DNA from 3 places in the Myroides oncorhynchi genome. Region 3 is predicted to be linked to each of the others. Evidence: riboswitches for the same ligand, from Rfam matches in the RefSeq annotation. Region 3 holds a riboswitch; each other region holds the start of a gene.

Region 1 (6,315 bases), 420 kb from region 3:
TCCGTCACAAAATACTCAATACACATTGGAGAGACTTTAGACGAGTCTATCTTCTTTTGTTCTTCCATCGCTTGGCGTACTTCGCGTATATCACCTCCAGCGCAAAAAGCTTTTTCGCCTGCTCCTTGTAAAAACACACACTTTACACCATCTTCATCTTTCCACTTTACTAATGTATTTTTTAGCTGTGTTACTATCTCCATTGATAGTGCATTAAGTGATCTTTCTGAATTAATCGTTATTAGACCTACACTCCCTCTTATATCAGTAATAATTACACTCATAGTTCATTTTATATTTAGAATTTATAGAACACTCATTTTGCTTAATTCTTATTACAAAGCAAAGCCACTTTAAATTTAGTAAAATATAAATAAACAGCAGCACTGTGATAGATAAGTTAAAAATAAGCATAAAAAATCCGAGTAAGGTGTTACTCGGATTAAAAGCGCTAGTAAGAAAATTAAAATACTCTTTATTGTTAGTAGTATATTTTTTATAATGGATTTAAAAGAATATACTATTATTTTTAAAATAATATTTGCAACAACAAATAACTACAATAATTAATCAAATATAGCATTTTTAATAACATGTATACTACTATCTTAAATAATGACTCATCTTTCAATGTTAAAACAAATAATTATGCACTATATTATTTGTTAAAAAATATGTTTTTAATTACAATTAAAGCAAACAAAGACAACCCTTGTCAGTGATATATCTTTTAAAAAAAAGAAAAACACAATAATATCTAAAAAAAAATATCGAATTAAACTATGTAAATTCTAAGAGTACTATCTCTGAATTTAATGTCTAAACAAAAGAAGGATGTCATTTTCTACTTCTCTGGTTGTTCTTTTATATATTTAGGTGGTACGGTACTATCCTCGCCATCTACTATGCGATTTACACTAAAATGAGGAGCTACCATTTCTATATTATTCTCTGCAAAAACATCTTGGGCATGCTGACGCAAATCAGAATAAACCTTTGCACTAAGTTTAGCTTCTTTAATATATACGTTCAATTGATAGTCTACATAAAAATCTCTAAACTGATCCTGTAAGATAAATGGCTTTTGACGTTTTAACACATGCTCCGTTCTATTCGCTATCTCATATAGCATCTCGTGTACCTTTTGCCAAGGTACATGATATCCAGCACCTATAGTTAAGTATAATATTAAGCCATGTTCTTTAGCTGACTGCGTATAATTTACCGTCTGAGCAGACATAATATTAGAGTTAGGTATAGTGATAACTTCGTTTTTAGGAGTCTTTATCCTAGTCACTAATGCTGTCTTCTCTAATACATCTCCTGTAAATTCACCTAACTTAATTCGATCGCCTAACTTAAAAGGTCGCATATACGTTATAACTAACCCCGCAACTAAATTTCCAATGACTGATGTTGATCCCAGTGATAACATAATACCTGCAAATACGGATACTCCCTGAAATATTTGTGAATCTGAATTAGGTAGATAAGGGAAAATCAATATAAACATAAAGATAAATAACAAGCCACTGATAAGATTATAAGTCGGCATTGCCCAATCAGGATAAAACCCTTTAATTGTTATTTTATTTGTTGCTATCTTCTCTGCTAGAGATCGTATGAACTTTTGGATGTATTTAAAGATAAATACTATTACTGCTATCGTGAATAATTTAGGCATATATGCTTTCACACTCTTACCTACTGAACGAAGAGGTGATAAGACATATTCTAAAAGTTGATCCGAGATATGTTTTGTATAAGGGAATAATTTAAAGACTGCTAATAACCCTAAATACAAGAAGATTAAAACGACTAAAAACTTAATTACTTTCGCTATTGAGATAGTAGTAAGCATCGCTCTATGATCATCGATAATACCGAATATTCCTTTAATCTTCTTACCTCTTTGTTTCCAGATAGCGACTTTACATCTTCTATAGAAGTATCGTATTCCTTTAAGAATAAAGAACTCAACAATTATAATACCTACTGTCCCCGCAACTTGAATCAATATCTGTTGCCAACTTGTATTTTCTTTTTGTAATTCTACCGCAGATATAATCTGATTCTTATAATATTGTGCTGCCTGTGCTTTCGTTTTACTCTCTTGTGCAGCTTGTATACTATCTACGCTCATCAGAATCTCGTTCTGATACATTAGATTTAAATAATTACCTGTATCCACTAATCGAATAGAATCTCCAGCAAACTGATAATTCTCCGCTAAGGCATCTATCTTGCGTTCTATTGATTTAGCTCGCTGCTTTGAAGTAAACGAACCGATATTGCCATAGACGTTAAACAACGTATCATTAAAACTAATAACAGGCGTCTTTTCCATAACGACCACTACTGTGCGTATTACCTCAACTTGCTCAGGAGTTTTAGCAGCAGGTTTCTTTGATTTAGCCCAAGTAAAACCAGTGGTAAAAACCAGCATCAACAAAATAAAAAAGCGAATATTCGGCATGGTGAATCGCATAAAAAACAATCTTAAAATTAAAGTAAATGTAATCAAATTTTACAAAAACTATACCGATTGTGATTTATGTACTCCTTTTTAAACAAGAAATCAATATTCATACACTAGCGCGTAATTAACCAAAAAACAAAAGGTGCTCATAGCGAACACCTTTCTCTTAATATTTCCAAGCCAATATACGGCTAACTTTATTTCCTTGTTCCATATTTATCACGCGTACTTCCTTTGTTTCTGACTTCTTAAGTAAGGACTGTAACGGTTTTAAATGCTCTTTATTAGAGACCAATGTTGTGAACCATACAGCTTGTCTCTTAAAGTGTTTACTCTCATAAATATAATTAGTTATAAAAGCGAGTTCTCCTCCATCACACCATAGTTCATTATTCTGCCCACTGAAGTTCTGTACTGGTTTTCCTACAACCTGTTTTCCTAAGTTTCTAAGCTTCTGAGTAGTCTTAGCTAACACCTCTTCTCTAGATTTAAAGAAAGGAGGGTTACAGATTACTAAATCAAAGTACTCTCTTTCTCCTACTATATTCTTTAGAATATTTCGCTTACTTACTTGCTGGCGAATAGTTACATTACTGTTTAGATGTGGGTTATTTGTTATGATATGATTTGCCGTTTTTAAAGAGACTACATCTATCTCAGATCCTACGAACTCCCATCCATATTCTGCTACACCTATGATAGGATAAATAACATTAGCTCCTATCCCTAGATCTAACACCTTTACTCCTGTCCCTGTAGGCACTTGTCCATTATTACCTTCTGCTAATAAATCAGCTATATAATGTATATAATCAGCACGACCTGGGATAGGTGGACATAGATTCGTCTTAGGCATATCCCAAAACGTGATCTTATAATCCTTCATCAAGATAGCCTTATTAAGTAATACAACTGCTTCTGGCAATGCAAAATCAATAGTGTCTATTCCTGATGGATTCTTAATGATGAAAGCCTCTAACTCTGGCACCACACGTTTCAACTTATCAAAGTCATATAACTGTTGATGCTTATTGCGTTCATGTAATTTCTTCTGCGTTTTTTTAGAGTCTTTCATTATCTTGATATTTGGTGCAAAATTAGCGTATTTAAACGGTATTTCTATATCCTTTATACAACTTCTAACCACAAATAATATTCTTAAAGAACCTAGTCCTAGTAAAAACAATAACTGATATACAATCACTTAAAAAACAATTAAGTTAAATTAACAACAATCCAACTATCTAATCAACTATTTATCTACTTTAGCACTCTTAATTTCGGATTCACTAATTGCCTTCGCCTTTAGAGATGAAAAGGGGAATTAGGTGCAAATCCTAAACAGACCCGCTACTGTAAGTATAGTTATACTCCTTGATGGAAATAGCAATATAAGTCAGAGTACCTACCAAAGTTAACAAGACTAATAACCTGCGGGAATCAGGGGTGATGTCATTTATCTATCTTTTTAGGTATCCTACACACTTCTAATACTCGCCTTATACATATTTAAATAACAATGAAACGTTTAAACCAAAAACTAACTCACTTGTTTAGCTTGTTACTTATAGCAGGACTAACATACTCATGTAGTAGTGATAACGATGTGAAGGTAACTCCTACTCATACAATTACTTTCGAAGATGTAGAAAGAGATTTTTTAGCAGGTCCTACTTCTTATGGAGAGAATCTATATCCTCACTATGATGGTTCTACTCCTGCTAAATATACTGGATACGTAGATAAAGTAACAGGGCTAACATTTAATATGACGACTTCTGGTTACGGATTTGCATCTGGAGGAATTGCTATCTCTCAGTGGAACAATAAAGAAGAGGCGGGATATACTAACCAATCTAGTGTATATTATGGTGACCACGATAAGAAAAATGGAGGTAACAACAACTCTTCTACATTTGCCGTAGCCTTTACATCTACGAGTAATAACTCTGGTGCTTTTATGTCTTTTAGCGAAGGTACAGAACACACTTTTGACCATGCTTATTTTACTAATAATACCTATGCAGTCTTATCTATGACCAATGGGGATGGTTTTGCTAAGGCACATACCTATGAAAGAAAAGATTGGTTTAAACTAATCGTTGTAGGAATGGACAAAGATGGTAAACAAACAGGAGAAGTAGAAGTTATGCTTTCTGACTTTAGACAAGCTGATGCTCCTGGAATAGTAAAACAATGGGTAAAAGCAGACTTAAAACCTCTAGGAAAAGTTAATAAAGTCTACTTTAAGATGGCTAGTTCAGATGGAGATAGTTACTGGATGAATACGCCTGCTTACTTCTGTATGGATGACCTAACGATTAATTTATAAGATCAATAGCAAAAATATAAACAAGAAATGCTCTCTAATATAGAGGGCATTTCTCGTTTATATTATTTCTCCATTTAAACATTGCACTCAACAAAATCATCAACTTCCAACCAACAATCCCATATTATATGACAAACTTTATTCATTTTATCTAGTTATTTATTCCAAATGCCTGTAATTTTACGGTTCACTTAAATACCAGATTAAAATGAAAGTCGGAATAGATAGTTTAGCATACTTTATCCCTAAAATTCACCTTCCTATAGATACATTAGCCATAGCACGTAATATCGAACCTTTAAAACTGACTAAAGGACTAGGATTACAGAAGATGGCACTATTAGATACTTATCAAGATGTCATCACGATGGCTGCCAATGCTGCTTATAGCTTACTTCAAGATAACCCTACTGTATTACCTCAAGATATAGCTAAGATCTACGTAGGTACAGAGAGTGGATTAGACAACTCTAAACCTATTGCCTCTTATACACTAGGACTGTTAGAGCAAATCTATGGTCAAGGGACTTTCAGAAACTGTGATGCTGTAGATCATACCTTTGCTTGTATTGGTGCTGTAGATGCCATGCAAAACGCAATTGACTTTATCAAAGCAAATCCTACGAAAAAAGCGATTGTTATTGCTACTGATTACGCAAAATATGACCTTGCCTCTACAGGAGAATATACTCAAGGAGCAGGTGCTATTGCTTTATTAATCACTGTTAACCCTCGTGTCCTAGCTTTTATAGGTCAGACAGGAGTTGCTACAGATAGTGTATTTGACTTCTTTAAACCATATCATTCTATAGAGAAACAATCTATCACAGGTAACGCTACAAATGAAGCTTGGCATGGAATAGAAGAAACAGAAATCTCTATTCACAAGGACCAACCTGTATTCGAAGGTCAATATTCTAACGAGTGTTATATCAACCGAATTACGGAAGCTTACACACACTTTAAGAAGCTAAATAGTAAACAAAACAAAAAAGTATATCAAGATTGGAAAGCAATCTTAATGCACCTTCCATATTGTTTTCAAGGACGTAGAACATTCCACGAGATTGTATTACAAGAGAATCCTACTTTAATAGACAGAACTGCTGATAATGCTAAAGACCAAATCAAAGCTTTTGCCAAATCAGAGGAGTATATGCAAATCGTAAATAGCAAGATATCTCCATCAGAACTAGCATCTGGTGATGTAGGGAACATCTATACAGGCTCTATCTTCTTAGGGTTGTTATCTACTCTTACACACTTCGCAGATACGAAAGAAAACTTAATAGACAGTACATTAGGATTTATTGCTTATGGTTCAGGTTCTAAGTCTAAAGTATTCGAAGCAGAAGTTCAAAGTACTTGGCAAGAAGGATTGCCTAAGACTTCTATCTTCAAAACTTTGAAACAATCAGAAGCGATTGACTTCAATACCTATGTTGCACTACACAAAAAAGAACAAAAAACAGCGATTAGAACAGCCTCTAATGAGTTCGTACTA
Region 2 (6,315 bases), 690 kb from region 3:
TAGTCAGTGTATTCAGTATTCCATAGGTAACCCTATTAGCACCTGTATTGTGTTTATAAGACGTAGCATAGTAATAAAGCTTATCATCATCCATCGTCATGTTAGATACTGGTATATCGAGCTGTTGCTTCACCTTATCTGTATTCGAGTCTATCACATATAGATTAGGTTCTGCATTATAATAATCCCCCCTTGATGACACATAAATATCTCCTGCCTTATCTATCTGCATACGATGTAAGTTTATCGCTACATCAATCTTCTTTGTCTCTGTGAAGCTAGGTATATCTATCACGGACACGGTCGTATCATAGTTTGGCACGCGATATCCTCCCGAATTAGCTACATAAAGTTTATTGCCTTTAATAACAATCTCTTCAGGTTGATAACCTACAGTTACTCTTCTCGTAACTTCTAAGGATAAAGTATCTATCTCAGCAACGAATCCCTTCTCTGCATTCGGATTTATCTCTACCTTACCTGCATACGAACTCACATAAGCCTTACCATCCTTGAAAGCCAAGTAACGACAGTTAGGCACGTGTATTTGCTTAATATGTTTACCTGTCTCTACATCGAATACCTCGATGAAGTTAGACACATTGATAGTCGCATATACTTTCTTACCGTAGATCTTGATATCATTACCTACATCTCCTAGTTCTTTTGTTATATTGGGATTGCGCTCTGAGAATATATCCCTCGTATACGTTCCTGTATGATATTCAAACATATCTATAGAAGCTCTGTTCATACCCATATTCCCTTCATTCAACAAATAGAATCCACTGTATCTCTCAGTGCTAACAGGGATAGACACATCAGAACTATCTGATAAGAATATCATCTCATCTTTTCGACAACTTACCACTGCTAACAAAACAGTAGTGAGCATAATTATATTTTTAAATCTCATATATCAAAGCTTAAAGTGAAACGGAAGTTGCGCCCAGGCATAGGGAAGTTGCTCACTACCTCATAGTACTGATTAGCGATATTGTTAGCTTCTACACTAGCCTTAAATCTATAATCACGCCATTTGAAACTTTTTAATAATGACACATCGTGTGTGTACCAAGGTTGTATTTCGTTTCGCTTAATATTATTTTTATTACCATTATAACGTTCCCCTACATAGATAAAACTATAGTTAAGAGACCAATCTTTATAATCTAAACTCACGATAGAAGAACCAGAATGCCAAGGAGCATAGGGTATTTGATCTCCATAGTATGATGGCTTACCATATAGCGTTTCGCTCTTGTCTTTCGCTACTGTGTATTCATACGTCAGATTAACACCTAATCGCAAGTCTTCCATTAACCTCACAGTAGTTCCTACATTTGTCTCTATCCCATAGTTCTCCACCTTACCTAGATTAGTCATCATCCATCTCATCATACTAGAAGTAGGTGTAGCGATAATCTTATCCGTTATATTAGCGAAGTAAGATTCTAATGACAAATGCACCTCTTCAAACAAAGCATTGTTAAACTGTTTATTATAAGTGAATCCTAAGTTTATCTGCTTAGAAGCCTCTGGTTTTAAGTTAGCAGTACCTAGCTGTGTGTAGTACAAATCATTAAACGTAGGTAATCTATAGATGTACTTATAAAATGAGTGAACCACAAAGTTCTCATCATCCCACGGCTTATAACTCAAGAAGATAGATGGCGCCCAAAATTGACGATCTGGCGCTTCATAATTATAACGTACCTTCTCTTTAGTAAATGTTCCTAAGATATTAGCCTGAGCTTTCACCTTACCTAGATTCACAGAAGTCGCTAACGAAGTTAAAAAGGTATAACGTTCAGGATAAGTAAACGGAGTTCCTTGTCCTATACGAGTAGCATTAAGTTTATTGTATTGTAAGTCCGTAGCTAGAGCCACATCCCATATATCAGTTATCTTATACAGATGTGCAGCTGAGACATAATACTCTTGTTGGAAGTAAGTGTTATCAAATTGAGGATTATAGGTAACCACTTCTCCTTCGAAAGCCACTGTCTTACGAGACAGATAGTGCATCTCATCATAAGCATACTTCCCTTTCAGTTGAAACTGATATCGATCAGAAACAAATCTAGTCCACTCTCCCTGCGCCATAAAGTTCTTATCACTCTGACGTTCATTGATATTTTCAGTCTCTAAAGTGACATCACTCTTCTTAATTACAGCACCTGGAAGACCTCTATCTGATTGATAGTAATAAAGGTTAGCCTGCCAAGTATCTTTATCTGTCTTACCGAACCAACTATTCTCTACACGATAAGCTTTTATATCACTATTCTGCCTGTGACCTATAGTATCATAAGCCACTGTACCATCTATATTATGACGTTTTTGCCTAAACTTATAATCACCATTCGAATAGATATATTCAGCACTGATAGATGTACTAACATTGTCATTAACTTTAATATCTGTACGTACAGATGGATTGACTAACTGTATAGACCCTGCCTTGTATTTAGCTGATACATTTATATCTTTCCCTTCTTCGAATATAGGTTTCTTTGTTTGTAGATAAACTGTAGATGCAGAAGCAAACTCTCTTGCTGATTGGAAGATAGCACTGCGTTGACCATTATATAGTTTTACCGTTTCTATATTATCTAGAGAAAACTTTCCTAAGTCTACTATACCATTCTGAGCATTGCCCACTTGTACCCCATTATAAAACACCCCTACATGATGCGTCCCCATATTACGGACATCTACTGTCTTAAGTCCTCCCATACCACCATAATCTTTAATCTTAACTCCAGCGAAGTATCTAAGAGCATCAGCTACACTATGGCTATTTAAGCGCTCTAGTTTAGCACCATCTAAAGTTTGTACAGGGATTAAATCTTTAAAAACCTCTTTCTGTATCACGATTTCTTTAAGAGAAGTGATACTGTCTTTAGGGCTCTGAGCATATACAGCATAGCTAGCTACACACATCAGAGTAGTTATTGATAGTAATTGCGTTTTGGTCATAATTGTTTTTGGCTTGTTAATCTTGACGATCCAAGAAAACATAAACGCACCAAAACACACTGTCACCAATGTCTAACCTTTTGAACGCTTAATGTCTTATTCCTCGAAAACATCAAAACTTATTGTAGATTGGCGGGTATCCTGACTTGCTCTTAACGAACTTCCTCCTCTCCATAACGACAGAGGATGACTTGATTCATTACATTTATAAGCTTACAGTAGCGGGTCTGTCTAGGATTCTCACCTAATTCCCCCTTAATATCAATTTGATAACCAGTCTTATTGCAAATATATAAAAAAAGGTTAATGGAAAGTATTTAATCTGTTAATGTGTTTTTATTGAAGATAATTTAAACTTTATAGAAAAAAGACATTTGAGATTGATAAGTTTTCAATGCTTGCTTATTCATCCCTTCTTCTAGATTAGGATAGATACGCATTCCACGCTTACCCTCCTTTGTCTCGGTAGAGATAATACCAAGATTCACTAATATCACCTTCGGAAATAAGAAATAGCCCAAATCAGTATCTGTCTTCACACCGATCATCATATAGTCAAACTCATCCCCCACATGATAAGGCACTGTTACTCCTATCTCATTGCGTTGCCAAATAGCAACGAAAAATCCAATCTTCTTAGAAGTAACCTTTGCTTCCCTATAGATAATTCGCTTATCTCCTAATATAAAGCTACACGCACTATACTCATTCTTTTCAGACATCATCTGAACTGAACTAATTATAGTATCATTGCTATAACAGAATACTTTATTTAATGAAGTAATAAGTGATCTGACAAACATATCAAGATATTTATTAATTATTACAAATCTAAATAATCTAAGACTTAATCAATCTCAAAAAGTTTTAGAATAGACTTATTTTCAGAAATGCTATAAAAATAAAAAAGCTCCCCTGCACTAGGAAAGCTTTTCATTGGTCTAACTACTAAACCTTTAGTGCTTGCGCACTTAACAACACAACTACTTTTAGATCCTCTAATTGATGAACATTTAGAGGCCAAAAAAAACCTCCCAACTACATGAGAGGTTCTCTTCTTATTGGCGGTCTGGACGGGACTCGAACCCGCGACCCCATGCGTGACAGGCATGTATTCTAACCAACTGAACTACCAAACCAATAATTTCTTTTCTGTATCGCGTTTATTAGTTAAAACCATCAATCTTGACAATTTTTTAAAAAAAGCTCTCCCGCACTAGGAAAGCTTTTCATTGGTCTAACTACTAAACCTTTAGTGCTTGCGCACTTAACAACACAACTACTTTTCAACCCTCTTTTACAAAATTTTAGAGGGCAAAAAAAGCCATCCCACGTTGTGAGAGGCTCCTTTTAACTGGCGGTCTGGACGGGACTCGAACCCGCGACCCCATGCGTGACAGGCATGTATTCTAACCAACTGAACTACCAAACCAGTATTTTATTCTTAAAAGCATTAATTCTTTAACGGCGACAAAGGTAACTCTTTTTTCTAAACCTCCAAACTTTTTAAAGTTTTTCTTTTTTAAGAGTAGATAAATTAGCGCCTATTTAATCAAGACGCTAATCTCTCTTTTGCGGTCTGGACGGGACTCGAACCCGCGACCCCATGCGTGACAGGCATGTATTCTAACCAACTGAACTACCAAACCTTCGTCATTATTGCTCTAATGCGATGCAAATATACAACCATTTTCTACAGTACCAAATCCACACAATAAAAAAAACAATCTTTTTCTAGCCAATTCCTTTACTAAACTAAAAATCAACCATCTAAAAAGTGATTTATTTTTAATTATTTTTTCACCCTAATCACACAAGTACGCTTTTCACTCAAAAAACCCCCTGATTCCACAAAACCAACTCTCCAAAAAAAACCGTTTCACTAGTAAATTCAATACTTGCACATATTTTATATTACAAAATACACCTTCAAATGTTATAAATAAGCTATATCTCCCTTCGAACTTAATTTATGCCGTCCACTTCTACATACTAACACAACTTTTTTATTGCATATCTCTTCTAATAATTAGATATTTAACTAAATATTGCAAACAATGAATAAAGTACATTGGAAGAAAATAGAGGAGTTTCAATTAGATAAATGGACTGACGAATATGGTTTTACACTCCGACTAGCAAAAGAAAATAAGTGGACCAAAAACTTCACCACTCAAGCTATATTAGAATATAAGAAGTTTATGTACCTCGCTGCAACTTCTGATAAGATGGTATCACCCTCTGATGTCGTTGATGTCGTTTGGCACGAACATTTAGTCTTTACTAAGTCATATAAAAACTTCTGTCTTATACTTGGCAAAACCATAGAGCATATCCCTTCAACACATAATCGTGAAGAATATGATATATTCAAGCAAGCCAAAGAGCATACTACACTAATATATAGCCAAGTCTTCGGTGAACAACCTAAAGAGATATGGGAATACCAATCTATGTATGACAGTTTACACTTGCCTAAAACCAAATATAAAATGAGTACTAAACTACTTATAGGAATATTTGTAAGTCTAGCTGCCATCCCCTTTCTTCATTATCCCTTAACCCTTATATACAGTAATATTAGTAGTAGTGCATTCCTATTCGGACTAACGCTCATATTTATTGGCACTATTGCATTCTTAAATGAATACAATAAAAGTGTACTACATGACATAATCAGAAACAGTAGTGAGAACAGCTTTATCCGCAACCTTCATCCTTATGAGATGATGTACTTAAAAAACAAGAATGTAAAAGATGGTATCATTGGTACTTTTAATGAACTTATCGAACAACATAATATCAAGACAGGGCCTAACTATACACTAGAGCTGATCCAAGATACTTATATAAAAAACCGAGAACAAGCTTATATCTTACGTAAGTTAAAACAATTCAAAACAAGAAAATTCACAGAGCTAATACCAAAACTTATAGGTAGACCACTCTTTACTAACCAAGTAACTACTATCCAAGGCATAAATAAATACATCAACAGATCTGCTAAGTTTAACAAGCTCTTTATAACGAACTACGCCATCCTATTAAGTATAGTATTCTTTGCTTTTATGCGCATAATCACTGGAAGTGAACGTCATAAGCCTGTTTTATTCATCACTATATTAACCTTAGTCATCGTCATTAGCTCACTATTTTTCTTACAGAGACTAGCATCAGAAAGTATCCATAAGACGATAATCAGATATTACACACAGCGAGTTAAATTCTCTAAACTGAAAGAAGACAACTGGCAGTGGTCTTACTTTCTGACAGGTAATGCGGCTTTAGGAGCAGCACTCACTACGATGGTGATATTAGCTAACACTCCAATCC
Region 3 (6,315 bases):
CCCTCCATTTTCCCTTCTATAAACTCATAACGATCAGCAAAACCAGGTTCTACTGCTACTATATACTTTACTAAGAAAGGCAGTAACTTCTGATCATTAGAAGACATCTTTACTACAGCAATATTACCAGAAATTAAAACACTGATAAAATCGTGAAAACCTACTAAGGGAATATTACCTGCCAATATCAATCCAATGCGCTTATTTGGCTCAGTTGAAAAATCATATTTTGAAGTCCATTTATCTAAATTCTCAGGTGTCAACGCACTTGCCCAAGAGTTGATCGAGGCAACTACTTGCTCTAATGTGAACCATCCATTATAGTGTACTGAGCTGTGAATCAGTTCAGAAAATGTTGTGAAAAATTCATCATTATGACATACATCATTGTTTTTTACAAATTCATTTGTAGTAAATTGAGCTAAAAATTGACCTAACTTAACAAATGCATTTTTTTTAACATCTAAATTCATATTGACTTGTTTGTGAATTGTTTTGGGTGTAAATTTGCATACAAAGTTAATACATATAAAACAAAATATAAGCTATGGCAATCATTATAACAGACGAATGCATAAATTGTGGAGCTTGCGAACCTGAATGTCCGAATACAGCGATATATGAAGGGGCAGATGACTGGAGATATAAAGACGGTACAGCACTGACTGGTAAGGTAGTACTACCTGACGGAACAGAAGTAGATGCTGATGCTGCTCAAGAACCAGTTTCTGACGAATTCTATTTTATCGTACCTTCTAAATGTACGGAGTGTAAAGGATTTCACGAAGAACCGCAATGTGCTGCTGTATGCCCTGTAGATTGTTGTATTCCTGACGACAACCATGTCGAAAGTGAAGAAACACTTCTACAAAGACAAGCATTCTTACACAAGCATTAAGACACATACAAAGCTACTCTATATGAGTGGCTTTTTTTATCATAATACAACTCATATCTAAAATATTAAAACCTCAAGTATCATTAATATGCTACTTGAGGTTTTGTTTTTCTACCCCACAAAAAGTCCTTAGTTCACCATTTAGATTCACAAAATAATACTCTAAATTAAACACTTGTTTTCATAAATAGATTAACTTTAGAGCTAATTAACACAAAAACAATTAACTATGACTAAATCAAATTTATTCTGGACACTAGCTTTAGCGATGACTACTACTATGACCTTCGCAGGTGGACCATCTATCCAGCTATGGGGGGGAGGGCTAACTATTGGTTCTATTGTCGCTGTATATTTATCTTGGACAAGAAACCAATCCATATTATGGGCAATAATCCACTTCTTCTTAGGGTGGATATATGTAATCTATAATGTCTTAACTAAAAAATAAAAATAACTGATTATATCACTGCTCTGAATCTCTCGAATCAGAGCAGACTTTTTTACACTAGTTCTTTCAGAACATTTTTATTAAAAGACCTAGACACTAGTTATACTCTACAAAGTTTCTTATTTACTTCTTATTCACTTCTTTTTGAAAAGTAACAGGAACTATTAAATTGCAGTTATAGTAATTCCCCTTTATATCCTTATTAAAGTGAAACCCTTCTAACTTTTCATTATTCAAAACATACATTATAGCAGTTACTAGTTCTGTATACATATTATTTTCTAAACTATAATTTTTAGGAAAATCTAATGATAAGTTCCACTTTTGAGCTTTATAATCAGATTCTATATTTACTAAAATATAATTTGGTACAGGTCCATTTTTAGTATAAACAACTTTACTTATTTGTTCTTTTAATTTTTCAGATAAAGTTTTCATTTTTTCCTTTGGATAGTCAAATCTAGTATACAGTAGACATCCATCACTATTAATAATTTTTCTATCTTGATCAAAACACTTAACAACCTTTTTTTTATTTTTAGTTGTAATTTCTTCTACTAATCCATCTATCAAAAACTGCTTAGTAACAAGTATAGATCCTTTTTCTTTTTTATTATTATAAGTTCTAACTCTTTCCATATACAGAGTTTCTTCTTTAGTATCCAAATCTCTCTGATATACCTCAGATTTTAATTCGTACTTATTATCATCTAATACAGTACCAGTATAGATAACTCTATTCGTCCAAGAACGAGTAGAGTCTAACTCAAAACCACCATTGAAATAACGTATAAACGATGTATTCTCATTCTTTTTAAGGATACTCTTAATATTATCTGTTCCTAAAAATTTCATTCTGCTCTGCCTAAGAGCACTACCACCAGGTGTCATCTGACCATACCCTAAGGTAGAAAGAGTTACGATGACTACTAATAGTGTTGACTTAAATAATGCTTTCATTTAGTTATCTTTTAAATATTTATTGATAGTAACCTCAAAGCTACCTACTCCTCTTATTAAATCCCAGACATTATATGTCAAAACAAACAAGGCTTTGATACAATCTCAGTAAACACTAAAAGGACAATAATTGGTCAATAAAAGGATACTCCTTCAAATAATAACCTCTTTTCCCCACTATATGCGGCTTATTCTCCACCAAGTGTCGAAGGAATTACAAATAAACCCAGAATCAGCATTAGCCAAATACTACAAAGTAATTCTACTTTATAGTTCTTTTATTAGCTCTATAACCATACTATAGTATGCTGAAATCACTAATTCAGACCTATCTTGTATAATTGCTTTTCGTTTATCTGTCTATTGCTGATTCTGGGATAAACTAGTATTTATAAGGCTTCAAGAGTATATCAATAAACTATTCATTGTTTACAAAAAACAAATAAAACAATACAAATCAATACATTAAAATAAAAGCACTCATAAAAAATGACATCTTTTTTTCAGAAACGAGCTCATTATAGGTCTTTAAAGAGCTTCATATCTAAAAAAAAGAAGTAAAACTTAAAAAAAACTTTATAAAGGATTATATTTTATGTATGTCCGTTTGATGTAATAAGAGGGTATAATGTTGTAATTATCCCATTAAACTAGATAATACCAATTTTTACAATTACTGTATATTAACTAGTTACTTGTTTACATGATCAGTTCCTTTAACCTATAAATTATCAGTATGACACTAAACGGAGATACATTTTATATTTTAATCAAAAAGTAAAAAAGAATTTAGTGTTTTTAAGATTATACCGGATCAATCTCAAAAGTTGTGTGTGAATTAAAAACTACAGATCTTTGTAATGATAAATAATAAACGTGGAAAACTATATTGAGTTTATAAAAATGATTTTACCTGAGTTTTTAGTAGAACATTTTGATTTAGTAAAAACGATAAAACAAGGTGAAACAATGCACCTATATTTTGAAGAATTTAATAGAGTCCCAGATGAAGCGAAAGACCGTATTCTTATAGGTCATGGGTTTCATAATGAAACCACAATACAAGACTTTCCATTACGAGGAAATAGTGTTTATCTTCATGTCAAGCGACGTCGTTGGTTAGATAAAACTACTCGCGAATTAGTACAGAGAGATTGGAATCTAGTAGCAAAAGGCACTCGTTTAACTGATGAGTTTGCCTCTTTTTTAAAAGAAATTAATAGATACTAAGGCAAGTGATTGTCATACAATAGGAGGTTTCTTTAATATTGATGGTAAAAAACTACAACGCCAATACAAAGATTCACTAAGTGATTTTCAAGCTTGGGAACATAAAGAACACGCTAAAGACTATCTTCTTTTTCCTGAAAACATAGGACCTAAACTATCAATAGACGAAACAGCTTTGTCAAAAGGTGAGCTCTATACAATTATTACAAACAAGTATAGTAGAGGAAAGAAAGGGAGTATAGTAGCCATTTTTTCTGGCACTAAAGTAGAGCCTATTATAGAAAAGCTCCTTACAATCTCCTCTAAGACAAGATCTAAAGTTAAGGAGATAACACTTGATATGGCAAATTCTATGAAAAAAATTGTTACGAAGTGCTTTGTTAATGCCACACAAGTAACAGATCGTTTTCATGTACAGAAACTAGTAAATGAAGCATTACAAGATATTAGAATACAAGAACGTTGGAATGCTTCAGATATTGAAAACAACTTAATCCTACAAGCTAAAAAAGAAGGTAAACAATTTATTCCAATAGAGTTTGATAATGGAGATACAGCTAAGCAACTACTTATAAGGAGTAGATATCTACTAACTATGGATCCAAGTAAATGGACCACTAATCAAATACAAAGAGCAGATATATTATTTAATCAATATCCTTTGATTAAACAAGCTTATAATGTAGCGCAACACTTAAGAATAATATATAACACAACCACAGTAAAAGAAGTAGCTTATACTAAACTGGCTCATTGGTACAATGATGTTATGAAGATTAATTTAAAACAATTCGGCACTGTTATCAATACAATGCAAATCAATTATAAAACAATTCTTAACTATTTTGATAATAGAAGTACTAATGCCTCTGCTGAATCTTTTAATGCCAAAATTAAAGCATTCAGAGCTCAGTTTAGAGGTGTAAGAGATATTGATTTCTTTTTATACAGATTGACTAAGCTTTATGCATAAACACAACTTTTGAGATTGATCCATTATACCTCTTATAAAAGATTAAATCATTGAGTTAGATCTCTATAATGAGGCCAATGTTTAGACCTCAAAGACTTGATTAAATCCAGAATCAACATTAGCCAAATACTACAAAGCAATTCTATCATTAGCTCTACAATCATACTATAGTATGATTGTAGAGCTAATTCAGACCTATTTTGTATAATTACTTTTTGCTATTTTTTCTATTGCATGTTCTAGGTTAAAACAGGCGTAAAAAAATGGGGATAGACACTAACCTGTCTATCCCCCTACCAAAAACTAAAAAATGTAAGATGCTTACAAAATTTACTTGTATAAAACCTAATCTAATATAGATATCGGTTTGAAATTATCATCTAATGCGACGAGGGTGAATACACCTGTCACTACCTTTATGCGTTCCTCTTCCTTCATCTTCTCTCTATACACATTAACGCGGATACGAATACTCGTATTACCGATAGACTCTACCTCTCCTACCATCTCAACTAATGAGCCTGCTGGTATGGGTTGTCTAAAATCTATTTTATCACTGCTAACGATCACAAAGCTCTTACGGCAGAAACGTGTTGCAGTCATAAAAGCAGTCTCAGTCATCATCATGATTACTCGACCTCCGAACATCGTGTTATGGTGATTAGTAGTATCTGGAAATACTACTTTAAACACACTGGTCACAGCTTTTAATTTGCGCTCTTCTATATCTGCTTCTAATAACATCATTATGCTTGTTAGTCCTACAGTATTGTAACAATAATATAGACCTGATAATAACTTATCTGTGTGCTATTCGATAAAATGGTTTGGATTAAAATGAAAAGATACAATGTGCTTATCCTAGATACAACTTATAGGATGAATGAATTAACACATTCCAACTTGACATGAAGCTCTAAACCGCGAAAGCATAGTCTATAAAACAGAATAAGGCAGGTCTCCTGACTTGTAACAGCTTTTATCGTCCTTCCCATTATCTTAAATCATAACAGTGGATCACTAGGATAAAAACTAGCATGTTACTTACAGTTGCGCGACAGTTCGTGATTCTCACACGATTCCCTTTTCATATACAACTAAGTATAACCTATTCTCTGGAATTAATACTGTATTATTACTCTAATACAGAGGCGAAGATAGTAATTCTTTTGATACAAGCAAGCCTTTTTTAACAAACAAAGCCACAACAACTTCACAGTATGCGTGGCTTTCTATTTTACTTAATGTGATATTACCTTATTAACTTAGTTTCCTTTTAGCCCAATTTAGCACATCGATATACAGAATACTACGGATATAAAACTTATTGTCATACAGCAGTTCCATCTTTTCGACAAACTCCTTTAAGACAACAACTTGCTCTTTAGATGACGATCCTAAAAGTCCCTCAAATAACTTCATAAAAGTGTCGTGTATCTCAGTCTTGTTTTTCATCTTTTTCATCAAGTTTCTATTCGCTTTGATAAAGTCTTCATAGTGTTGATCTTGTCCTGATTCGAATTGTGCCATTAACGATAAAATACGGGTGTGAAACAGCAAATCTTCCTGTACCGTATAGTCAGTATTCGCTAAAATACGTGCTGTATAGGCTAAGGAATCTTCATATTTCTTATACCCAAAGTACAATGAAGCTACTTTAAAATATAGAATATGAAAGTGGTGCTCATCTATCATATTACTATATTCATTGATCCCTCGTTGCAGTTGTTTTACAAAGATTGTACTTCCACTATATGTCTGCTGTATAAATTCGATATTCAGTTTGTTGCTAAACTGCAATAA

The links. Region 3 has a riboswitch for cobalamin ahead of LNQ81_RS10185 (acyl-CoA thioesterase). Riboswitches for the same ligand answer to the same signal wherever they lie in the genome.
Region 1: it holds a riboswitch for cobalamin, as region 3 does, so the genes downstream of both, LNQ81_RS11835 (DUF4465 domain-containing protein) here and LNQ81_RS10185 (acyl-CoA thioesterase) in region 3, are expected to answer to the same signal.
Region 2: it holds a riboswitch for cobalamin, as region 3 does, so the genes downstream of both, LNQ81_RS07085 (TonB-dependent receptor) here and LNQ81_RS10185 (acyl-CoA thioesterase) in region 3, are expected to answer to the same signal.

What each region holds. Positions count from the first base shown of each region.
Region 1 is NZ_JAJJMP010000001.1:2,704,826-2,711,140, reverse strand. It holds gene LNQ81_RS11850 (enoyl-CoA hydratase/isomerase family protein) at 1-284, opposite strand, end outside; gene LNQ81_RS11845 (mechanosensitive ion channel family protein) at 845-2,488, opposite strand; gene rlmF (23S rRNA (adenine(1618)-N(6))-methyltransferase RlmF) at 2,646-3,554, opposite strand; cobalamin riboswitch at 3,744-3,906, shown strand; gene LNQ81_RS11835 (DUF4465 domain-containing protein) at 3,999-4,811, shown strand; gene LNQ81_RS11830 (hydroxymethylglutaryl-CoA synthase family protein) at 5,020-6,315, shown strand, end outside.
Region 2 is NZ_JAJJMP010000001.1:1,598,029-1,604,343, reverse strand. It holds gene LNQ81_RS07090 (YncE family protein) at 1-916, opposite strand, end outside; gene LNQ81_RS07085 (TonB-dependent receptor) at 913-2,982, opposite strand; cobalamin riboswitch at 3,097-3,275, opposite strand; gene LNQ81_RS07080 (MepB family protein) at 3,333-3,785, opposite strand; tRNA gene LNQ81_RS07075 (tRNA-Asp) at 4,045-4,121, opposite strand; tRNA gene LNQ81_RS07070 (tRNA-Asp) at 4,338-4,414, opposite strand; tRNA gene LNQ81_RS07065 (tRNA-Asp) at 4,558-4,631, opposite strand; gene LNQ81_RS07060 (DUF1399 domain-containing protein) at 5,040-6,315, shown strand, end outside.
Region 3 is NZ_JAJJMP010000001.1:2,288,136-2,294,450, reverse strand. It holds gene LNQ81_RS10215 (acyl-CoA reductase) at 1-473, opposite strand, end outside; gene LNQ81_RS10210 (4Fe-4S binding protein) at 548-898, shown strand; gene LNQ81_RS10205 (hypothetical protein) at 1,128-1,349, shown strand; gene LNQ81_RS10200 (hypothetical protein) at 1,473-2,309, opposite strand; gene LNQ81_RS10195 (ISAon1 family transposase N-terminal region protein) at 3,186-3,539, shown strand; gene LNQ81_RS10190 (ISAon1 family transposase) at 3,529-4,512, shown strand; gene LNQ81_RS10185 (acyl-CoA thioesterase) at 4,858-5,256, opposite strand; cobalamin riboswitch at 5,448-5,639, opposite strand; gene LNQ81_RS10180 (hypothetical protein) at 5,773-6,315, opposite strand, start outside.